3 regions of the Pseudomonas sp. NPDC007930 genome follow, and region 3 is predicted to be linked to each of the others. Evidence: predicted binding sites of a transcription regulator. Region 3 holds the regulator's gene; each other region holds the start of a gene.

Region 1 (3,442 bases), on a different contig from region 3:
CATGGGCCGCCTGGCCCTGCAAATGTTGTTGCGCCGGGTCGACGGCAAGGCCGCCAACCCTCTGGTGTTGGCGCCAGAGGTATTGCTGCGCGCCAGCGCCGGTTGATCAGAGCGGGCTGACCGGCTGGCGGTCGCCCATGTGCTGCTCGAGCCGCGCGCGCAACCAGCGCTCGGCCGGGTCGCTGTCGGTGATGCTCAGCCAGACCATCGACAACTCCAGCGCCGGGGTGTCGAACGGCAGCGTTTCGGCATACAGGTTGCCCCAGCCGAGCATGGCCGTGGCGGCGTAGTCTGGGCAGCCGGCGAGCAGGTCGGTGCCGGCGAGAATGGCCGGCAGCGAGCTGAACTGCGGCACCGACAACACCACATGGCGCGAGCGGCCGATCTCGTCGAGCCATTCATCGGCGATGCCGCGGGTGTTGGCCGTGTGCGACACCAGCACATGGGGCCGCGCGCAGTATTCATCGAGGGTCAGCGGTGTGTCGGATTTGTCTGCCCGCAGCACCCGCGCGTGCATGCGCCGCAGCAGCTTGCGCTTGGCATTGGCCGGCAGGCCGCGGGTTTGGCTGATGCCCACGGTGATCTCGCCCGAGGCGAGCAGGTCGGGGATGCGCCAGTAATCCACGTGCTGCACCACCACCACCACGTTTGGCGCTTCGGTGCGCAGCGCGCGCAGCAGCGGTGGCAACAGGCCGGATTCGACGTCGTCCGACAAACCGATACGGAAGGTCATGCTGCTCTGCAGCGGGTCGAAATCCTGCGAGAGGCTCAGCGCCATGGACATTGCGTCGAGCGCCGGCGACAGGTGCTTGATGATCTCGCCGGCCCGCGCGGTGGGCTCCATGCGGTGGCCCACGCGCACGAACAATGGGTCGTTGAACAGCGTGCGCAGCCGGTTGAGCGCGGCGCTGACAGTGGGCTGGCCGAGAAACAGCTTCTCCGCCACGCGGGTGACGTTACGTTCCTGCATCAAGGTTTCGAACACGACCATCAGGTTGATGTCGGCCTTGCGCAATTCGTTGCGGTTCATCCATCACCCCATGATCGCTTCGCTACCGGGGGAGTGTATGAAGCCCGATACGCGCCGTCTAGCCGCGTTCGCCGTCGAGGCGTGCTTCCAGTTCGGCCAGGCGGGTTTCCAGTGCCTCGACCCGGGCGCGGGTGCGCGCCAGCACCACCATCTGGCTGTCGAATTCTTCCCGGCTGACCAACTCCAGCTTGGCGAAGGCGGCCTGCAGCACACTGCGCAGCTGGCTTTCGGCTTCGCCGCGCGGGGCGCTGGCGGCACCGTCGAGCAACCGCGCGGCCTGGCCGGCGAGGGCATCGATGAAATCTTTCGGGGCGAGCATGGCAAAGCTCCTCTGGGCAAAGCCTGCACTTTATCACGGGCGGGCTATATTCATCGGGTGACCGCCGGCGCACCGTTTTCGCGCATGGCTGTGGGGCGCCGCGCACCAGCGCTGTGCAGCGCGGCGGCGCGGCGCTCAAACGGGGGCCGAAAGGGGCCGGCAAGCGCATGTAAATCGCGGTATGTACCGATGTGGCAAGAAACCTGCTTAGTGCCAATTGACCCATGCACTGAGGCAGTCTCATGAGACGAATGCAGTGCGCAGGCGGAGCGGGGAAGTGTTTCGTCAGGAGCGGTCTCTGGTGCCGGTTTCAGGAAGAGAAACCGGCGACGCGTTACAAAGCCAGGCACTGCGCTTAGACTTGTTCTGGGTTTGTTTTCCTGGGGCAAGTCCACCAAATCGGGAGAGAGTTTCATGAAGCTAGTCACTGCCATCATCAAGCCATTCAAACTGGATGACGTTCGCGAGTCGCTGTCCGAAATCGGCGTGCAGGGCATTACCGTTACCGAGGTCAAGGGCTTCGGTCGGCAGAAGGGCCACACCGAGCTGTACCGCGGTGCTGAGTACGTCGTTGATTTCCTGCCCAAGGTCAAGATCGACGTTGCCATTGGCGACGATCAGCTCGACCGGGTGATCGAGGCCATCAGCAAGGCCGCCAACACCGGCAAGATCGGTGACGGCAAGATCTTCGTGGTGCCGCTGGAGCAGGCGATCCGTATCCGTACCGGTGAAATCGGTACCGACGCGATCTAAGCCGAACTAGCCGACACACAACTAAAAAGCCCCAGGAGTAAACAATATGACTCTGCGTCAATTCGCAGGGCTAGGAGCCCTGTTGTCCCTCGTAATGCCAGGCCTGGCCATGGCCGACGAGGCCGCGGCCCCGGTCCTCAACTCCGGCGACACCGCCTGGATGTTGACTTCCACCGCCCTCGTGCTGTTCATGACCATCCCGGGCCTCGCATTGTTTTACGGCGGTATGGTGCGCTCCAAGAACATCCTGTCGGTGATGATGCAATGCTTTGCGATCACCGGCCTGATCTCGATCCTGTGGTTCGTGTACGGCTACTCGATGGCCTTCGACACCACCGGCATGGAACAAGGGGTGATCAACTTCAACTCCTTCGTCGGTGGCATGGCCAAGGCCTTCCTGGCGGGCGTTACCCCCGCGAGCATCACCGGCCCGGCCGCGCTGTTCCCGGAAGCGGTGTTCGTCACCTTCCAGATGACCTTCGCCATCATCACCCCGGCGCTGATCGTCGGCGCTTTCGCCGAGCGCATGAAGTTCTCCGCCATGCTGGTGTTCATGGGCGTGTGGTTCACCCTGGTGTACGCACCGATCGCCCACATGGTCTGGAGCGGTAACGGCGGCCTGCTGTGGGACTGGGGCGTGCTCGACTTCGCCGGTGGCACCGTGGTGCACATCAACGCCGGTATCGCTGGCCTGATCGCCTGCCTGGTACTGGGCAAGCGCAAAGGCTACCCCACCACCCCGATGGCCCCGCACAACCTGGGTTACACCCTGGTCGGCGCCGCCATGCTGTGGGTAGGCTGGTTCGGCTTCAACGCCGGCTCCGCGGCCGCCGCCAACGGCACCGCCGGCATGGCCATGCTGGTCACCCAGATCGCCACCGCCGCCGCCGCCCTGGGCTGGATGTTCGCTGAGTGGATCACTCACGGTAAGCCAAGCGCGCTGGGCATCGCCTCGGGCGTGGTCGCTGGCCTGGTGGCCATCACCCCGGCCGCCGGTACCGTTGGCCCGATGGGCTCGCTGATCATCGGCCTCGCCGCTGGCGTGGTGTGCTTCTTCTGCGCCACCAGCCTCAAGCGCAAGCTGGGCTACGACGACTCCCTCGACGCCTTCGGCGTGCACGGCATCGGCGGCATCATCGGCGCCCTGCTGACTGGCGTGTTCGCCGCGCCTTCGCTGGGTGGCTTCGGCACCGTGACCGACATCGGCGCGCAACTGTGGGTCCAGGCCAAAGGCGTGGGCTTCACCGTGATCTACACCGCGGTCGCGACGTTCATCATCCTCAAGGTCCTCGACATGGTCATGGGCCTGCGTGTAACCGAGGAAGAAGAAGCAGTCGGCC
Region 2 (3,442 bases), 240 kb from region 3:
CTGCCCACGCAGCTTTTCACCGTGCGGGTGGATTTGCCATAGGCGTGGCCGGTTTCGAAGCCGGCGGCGATCAGCTCGCTCCAGATGTCGGGCAGTTCGTGCAATTGGGCACCGAACAGGTCGATGCGCTGGCCACCGGTGATCTTGGTGTAGAGGTTGTATTTCTGCGCCACCTGGCCGATCACGATGAGTTTTTCCGGGGTGATCTCGCCGCCGGGAATGCGTGGCACCACCGAGTAGGTGCCGTTCTTCTGCATGTTGGCCATGAAGGTGTCGTTGGTGTCCTGCAGCGGCACCAGCGAGGGCTCCATGATCGGCGTGTTCCAGCACGAGGCGAGGATCGAGCCCACCGCCGGCTTGCAGATGTCGCACCCCAGGTGGCCCTGGCCGTGGCGCGCGAGCAACTCGTCGAAGCTGTGAATGCCCTCGACCCGCACCAGGTTGTAGAGGTCTTGGCGGGTGTAGGCAAAGTGTTCGCAGAGGCTTTTGTCCACCGCCACGCCGCGGGCGATCAGTTCGTGCTCGAACACTGACTTGAGCAACGCCGCGCAGCCGCCACAGCCGGTGCAGGCCTTGGTCCCGGCCTTGAGCGCGGGCAGGTCGGTGCAGCCGCCGTCGATGGCCGAGCAGATCGCGCCCTTGGTGACGTTATGGCATGAGCAGATGGTCGCGCTGTCGGGCAAGGCGTCGGCGCCCAGCGCCGGCGCGCCGTCCCCGGCGGGGAGGATCAACCCGGCCGGGTCGGCCGGCAGGGCGAGGCCGTTGAGGGCGTATTGCAACAGGGTGTCGTAGTAGCTGTTGTCGCCCACCAGCACCGCGCCGAGTACCCGCTTACCGGCGGCATCGACCACCAGCCGGCGGTAGCTGCCGCTGGCCTCGTCGATGAAGCGGTAGCTGCGCGCGCCCGGGGTGGCGCCGTGGGCGTCGCCGATCGAGCCCACGTCGACGCCGAGCAGCTTGAGCTTGGTCGACATGTCGGCGCCGGTGAAGGCCGCGCCGGCTTCGCCCAGCAGTTGCGCGGCGGCGGTGCGGGCCATGGTGTAGCCCGGCGCGACCAGGCCGAAGATGCCGCCGTTCCAACTGGCACACTCGCCAATGGCGAGGATCGCCGGGTCGCTGGTCACGCACTGGTCATCCACCGCCACGCCGCCACGGGCGCCGAGGGCCAGGCCGGCGGCACGGGCCAGGGCGTCTTGCGGGCGAATGCCGGCGGAAAACACGATCAGGTCGGTTTCCAGGTACTCGCCGCCGTCGAAATTCATTCGGTAGCGGTAGCCCTCCTCACCGGCGGCAATCGCCTGGGTCGCGCGCGACAAGTGCACACTCACCCCCAGCGCCTCGATGCGCGCCCGCAGCGCGGCGCCGCCGTCGGCATCCAACTGCACCGGCATCAGCCGCGGGGCAAACTCCACCACATGGGCCTCGAGGCCGAGGGACTTCAGCGCGTTGGCCGCCTCCAGGCCGAGCAGCCCACCGCCGACCACCACGCCGCGGCGCGCGCCCTGGGCGGCGTCGCGGATGCGGTCGAGGTCTTCGAGGGTGCGGTACACCAACCGCGAGCCGCCTTCGGCGCCGGGGATCGGCGGCACGAACGGGTACGAGCCGGTGGCCAGCACCAAGGCGTCGTAGCCCTGGCGGCCGTTGGCCGTCACCACCTGGCGGGCGCTGCGGTCGATCTCCAGCACCGCTTCGCCCAGGTGCAGGTGCACGCCCTGCTCGCGGTAGTACTCCGGGGCGCACATCGCCAGGGTCTCGGCATCCGCGCCGCCGAAGTATTCCGACAAGTGCACACGGTCGTAGGCGCGCAGGGGCTCTTCGCCATACACGTGCAGTTCGAACCGCGCCAGCGCCCCACGCGCCACCAACTGCTCGACGCAGTGGTGGCCGACCATGCCATTGCCGACGATGACCAGGGTTTGCTTGGGCGCTTGCGCCACGATCGCGTTCATTGAATTACCTCGTGCCAGCCGTTCACGGTTTTTTTCGGGCAAAAAAAAGCGCCCGGAGCTTTTTCAAGCTCCGGGCGCCTTTGCCCACGATTCGATTGTGTGTGTCATTGCCGGGCCGCCATTGGCCCCTGAACAATGCTGGGGTAGCTGTAGCAGGGACTGTGCCAACCGCAGAAGCCCCCTGTTTCGGGGCTTTCAGCGGGGCCGCGGGGCGCCTGCGCGACCCAAGGCGGTGCAGCCGGCACCAGCACGGGGCATCAGTACACGTCGCGCAGGTAGCGCTTGCCCTTGGCCAGGGCGCGCACATACTGCGCCGCCGCCTCAGCATCGAGGCCGCCATGGGCCTGGGCGATCGCCTGCAACGCGGCGTCTACGTCCTTGGCCATGCGCGCCGCATCGCCGCACACGTATACATGGGCGCCCGCCTGCAGCCATTGCCACAGCGTCGCGCCCTCCTCGAGCATGCGCTGCTGCACGTAGACCTTCTGCGCCTGGTCCCGGGAGAACGCCGTGCTGAGCCGCTGCAGGTGGCCTTCGGCTTGCCAGGCGAGCAGTTCGTCGCGGTAGTAGAAGTCACTGGCCTCGTATTGCTCGCCGAAGAACAACCAGTGCTGGCCAGTCGCGCCCTGGGCCTGGCGCTCTTGCAAGAAGGCGCGAAACGGCGCTACGCCAGTGCCAGGGCCGATCATGATCATCGCCGTGGTGGGGGCTGCCGGTACGCGAAAATGCGCCGAGCGCTGCACGAAGATCGGCACCCGCGCCTGCCCGGCGCGGTCAGCCAGAAACCCCGAACACAGGCCGCTGCGGCTGCGCCCGGCGCTGCTGTAGCGCACCGTGGACACGGTCAAGTGCACCTGCTCGGGGTGGGCCAGGGCGCTGGAGCTGATCGAATACAGGCGCGGTTGCAGCGGCTTCAGCAGGCCGAGCAACTCCTCCACGCTCAGGCTGAGCGGGTAGGCTTCCAACACATCGAGCAGTTGCCGGCCCCACAGCCACTCTGCCAATTGCGCCTGGTTGCCCGGCAGCAGGCGCTCGGCGAGGGCCGCATCGCCACTGCGCTCGGCGATGAACGCCAGCCATTGCGGGGTCACCCGGGTGATGTCGAGGTGGCGGTGCAGGGCCAGCGCCAGGGGCATCTCGCCTTGGTCCGGGATGCTCACCGGCTGGCTGCTGTCCAGGCCCAGGCAGGCCAGCAGCGCCTCGACCAGGGTCAAACAGTTGGTGGGCCATACCCCCAGGGCATCACCGGCCTGGTAGGTCAGGCCACTGCCCTTGAGGTCGAACACCACCTGGCGGGTTTCCTTGCTGGCGCCTTCGGCATTGAGCACGGCATTGCTCAGCAGCGTGGCCTTGTATGGCCGGCGGCGGTCGTACAAGGCGGGCTCGATGGCCGCGGGCGCTGGGGTGGCCACGGCGGCGCTGCTGGCCAGGGTGCTGCAGATGCTCGCCAGCCAGCCTTCGGCCGGGGCCAGGTCATGGGCTTCGCAGTCTAC
Region 3 (3,442 bases):
GGATCATCCTCACCGACCGCGCCAAGGTGCTCAACGACGGCAACGTGTCGACCGGCGAGAAAATCGTCTACGACACCGTCAAGCAGGTCGCCAACGCTGGCCGCGCCACCGGTTCGAAGATCACCGCGCCGCAGCCGCGGATCGACATGGTGATCCAGCCGAAGAAGAAAACCGACCAACCAGAGAAGGCGCAGTAATGGCAACTCTGAAGGCCCAGCACCTGGCCAAAAGCTACAAAGGCCGCCAGGTGGTCCGTGACGTCAGCCTGTCGATCGACAGCGGCCAGATCGTCGGCCTGCTTGGCCCGAACGGCGCCGGCAAGACCACCTGCTTCTACATGATCGTCGGCCTGGTGCAGGCCGACCAGGGCCGCGTGCTGATCGACGACCTCGACGTCAGCCACCAGCCCATGCACGGCCGCGCGCGCTCCGGGATCGGCTACCTGCCGCAGGAAGCCTCGATCTTTCGCAAGCTGTCGGTGGCCAAGAACATCATGGCCATCCTCGAAACCCGCAAAGACCTCGACGCCGCGGGCCGCCGCCAGGAGCTCGAAAGCCTGCTGCAGGAGTTCCACATCACCCACATCCGCGACAACCTCGGCATGAGCTTGTCCGGCGGTGAGCGGCGCCGGGTGGAGATCGCCCGCGCCCTGGCGACCTCGCCCAAGTTCATCCTGCTCGACGAGCCTTTCGCTGGCGTCGACCCGATCTCGGTCGGCGACATCAAGCAGATCATCCACCACCTCAAGAACAAGGGCATCGGTGTGCTGATCACCGACCACAACGTTCGCGAAACCCTGGACATCTGCGAAATCGCTTATATCGTCAATGACGGCCAATTGATCGCCGAAGGCAGCGCCGAAACCATCCTGGCCAACCAGTTGGTCAAGGAAGTGTACCTGGGCCACGAGTTCCGCCTTTGAGCAAGGGCCCGTGCCCCCTGGGCCCGGGCCATTCTTGTGCCAGGTTCTGATAGAGAACACTAGGCAAACCCCCAGGTTTCAGGCATATAATTTGCTTAAGGCTGCGACCCCTTTCACAGGGCGGGCAGTGTGTAGTGGATGGCGCCCCGCGCCGGCAGAACAAGGTGTCTAGCTTCCGCCATGAAACCAACGCTTGTCCTAAAAATGGGCCAGCAACTGACGATGACACCGCAGTTGCAACAGGCCATCCGCCTTCTTCAGCTCTCCACGCTGGATCTCCAACAGGAAATCCAGGAGGCGCTGGACTCCAATCCCATGCTCGAACGCCAGGAAGACGGCGAAGACTTCGACACCAGCGACCCGATGGCCGACCATGCCGAAATGAAGGCCAATGGTGAAGCCCAGGAAGCCGCCTACCAGGAAAGCAGCTACCAGGACAGCGCCCCGGTGGCCGAGCGCGAAGGTGGCGAGGAAGGCGACTGGGGCGACCGTATCCCCAACGAGCTGCCCGTAGACACCGCCTGGGAAGACGTTTACCAGACCAGCGCCAGCAGCCTGCCGGCCAGCGATGACGACGAGTGGGACTTCACCACCCGCACCTCGGCCGGTGAAAGCCTTCAAAGCCACCTGTTGTGGCAGCTCAACCTGGCGCCGATGTCCGACAACGACCGGCTGATCGCCGTGACCCTGATCGACAGCATCAACGGCCAGGGCTACCTCGAGGCGACCCTCGAGGAGATTTGCGAGGCGTTCGACCCCGAGCTCGACATCGAGCTCGATGAAGTCGAAGCCGTGCTGCACCGCATCCAGCAGTTCGAGCCCGCCGGCATCGCCGCGCGCAGCCTGAGCGAATGCCTGGCCCTGCAACTGCGCCAGCTACCGGCGAAAACCCCTTGGCTGGCTGAAGCCCAGCGCCTGGTCGGCGACTACATCGACCTGCTCGGCAGCCGTGACTACAGCCAACTGATGCGGCGCATGAAGGTCAAGGAAGACGAGCTGCGCCAGATCATCGAGCTGGTACAAAGCCTGAACCCCCGCCCCGGCTCGCAGATCGAGTCGAGCGAGCCCGAATACGTGGTCCCAGACGTCATCGTGCGCAAGGACAGCGAACGCTGGCTGGTCGAGCTCAACCAGGAGGCGGTGCCACGGCTGCGGGTCAACCCGCAATACGCCGGCTTCGTGCGCCGCGCCGACACCAGCGCCGACAACACCTTCATGCGCAACCAGTTGCAGGAGGCGCGCTGGTTCATCAAGAGCCTGCAAAGCCGCAACGAAACCCTGATGAAGGTGGCCACGCAGATCGTCGAGCACCAGCGCGGCTTCCTCGACTACGGCGACGAGGCCATGAAGCCGTTGGTACTGCACGACATCGCCGAGGCGGTGGGCATGCACGAGTCGACGATTTCCCGGGTGACCACGCAGAAGTACATGCACACCCCCCGTGGCATTTTCGAATTGAAATACTTTTTCTCCAGCCACGTCAGCACCTCCGAAGGCGGTGAATGCTCGTCTACGGCGATCCGCGCGATCATCAAGAAACTGGTCGCCGCGGAAAATCAGAAAAAGCCATTGAGCGACAGTAAGATCGCTGGTTTACTGGAGGCACAGGGCATCCAGGTGGCTCGCCGCACTGTCGCCAAGTACCGTGAATCCCTCGGGATCGCGCCGTCCAGCGAACGCAAGCGGTTGATGTAGCGCACCAGGTGCCGGCCCTGGCGGCAAGGCCGCGGCCAGGGCCCTCGTGTTCAGGGGGCCGGTATTTCCAGCCTCTTTATGCACTGGCAATAAGGAGAAGCGGTATGCAAGTCAACATCAGTGGGCATCAACTGGATGTGACCGACGCCATGCGTAGCTACATTGGCGAGAAGCTTTCCAAGCTCGAGCGGCATTTCGACAAGATCACCAACGTGCAGGTGATCATGGAGGTCGAAAAGCTCAAACAGAAAATCGAAGCCACCCTGCGGGTACCGGGTGCGGAAGTGGTGGCCAACGCCGAACATGACGACATGTACGCGGCCATCGACCTGCTCACCGACAAACTCGACAGGCAACTGCTCAAGCATAAGGAAAAACAGCAGAGCCACTTCCAAGGTGCGGCCGCTCGCTGATCTCCCCCCCATGATCCGACTCGAACAGATCCTGACCCCCGGCCGTTCCCTGGTGAACGTGCCGGGCGGCAGCAAGAAACGCGTACTGGAAACGATCGCCAACCTGGTAGCTCGCGAGCTGCCCGGCCTCGACAGCCAGGACATCCTCGAAGCGCTGGTAGCCCGCGAACGCCTGGGCTCGACCGGCTTCGGCAACGGTATCGCCATTCCGCACTGCCGGCTGGCCGGCTGCCAAGCGCCGATCAGCGCGCTGCTGCAACTCGACCACCCGGTAGACTTCGACGCCATCGACGGCGCCCCGGTCGACCTGCTGTTCGTGCTGCTGGTGCCGCAGGCGGCCACGGACGAACACCTCGAACTGCTGCGCCAGATCGCCAGCATGCTCGACCGCAAGGACATCCGCGAGCACCTG

Evidence for each region. Region 3 encodes sigma-54, which starts transcription at its own class of promoters, with help from an activator protein. Its sites were predicted from a motif close to ANTGGCATNNANNTTGCTNT; they were not measured.
Region 1: the regulator sigma-54 is predicted to act here: its motif matches at 1,540-1,559, upstream of glnK (P-II family nitrogen regulator).
Region 2: the regulator sigma-54 is predicted to act here: its motif matches at 2,099-2,118, upstream of nirB (nitrite reductase large subunit NirB).

What each region holds. Positions count from the first base shown of each region.
Region 1 is NZ_JBIBKC010000003.1:215,747-219,188, forward strand. It holds gene ACFZCE_RS08440 (substrate-binding domain-containing protein) at 1-106, shown strand, start outside; gene ACFZCE_RS08445 (LysR substrate-binding domain-containing protein) at 107-1,030, opposite strand; gene ACFZCE_RS08450 (accessory factor UbiK family protein) at 1,089-1,349, opposite strand; gene glnK (P-II family nitrogen regulator) at 1,764-2,102, shown strand; gene ACFZCE_RS08460 (ammonium transporter) at 2,149-3,442, shown strand, end outside.
Region 2 is NZ_JBIBKC010000002.1:223,236-226,677, forward strand. It holds gene nirB (nitrite reductase large subunit NirB) at 1-1,949, opposite strand, end outside; gene ACFZCE_RS05435 (molybdopterin-dependent oxidoreductase) at 2,207-3,442, opposite strand, start outside.
Region 3 is NZ_JBIBKC010000002.1:463,319-466,760, forward strand. It holds gene lptA (lipopolysaccharide transport periplasmic protein LptA) at 1-197, shown strand, start outside; gene lptB (LPS export ABC transporter ATP-binding protein) at 197-922, shown strand; gene ACFZCE_RS06640 (RNA polymerase factor sigma-54) at 1,103-2,617, shown strand; gene hpf (ribosome hibernation-promoting factor, HPF/YfiA family) at 2,722-3,030, shown strand; gene ptsN (PTS IIA-like nitrogen regulatory protein PtsN) at 3,041-3,442, shown strand, end outside.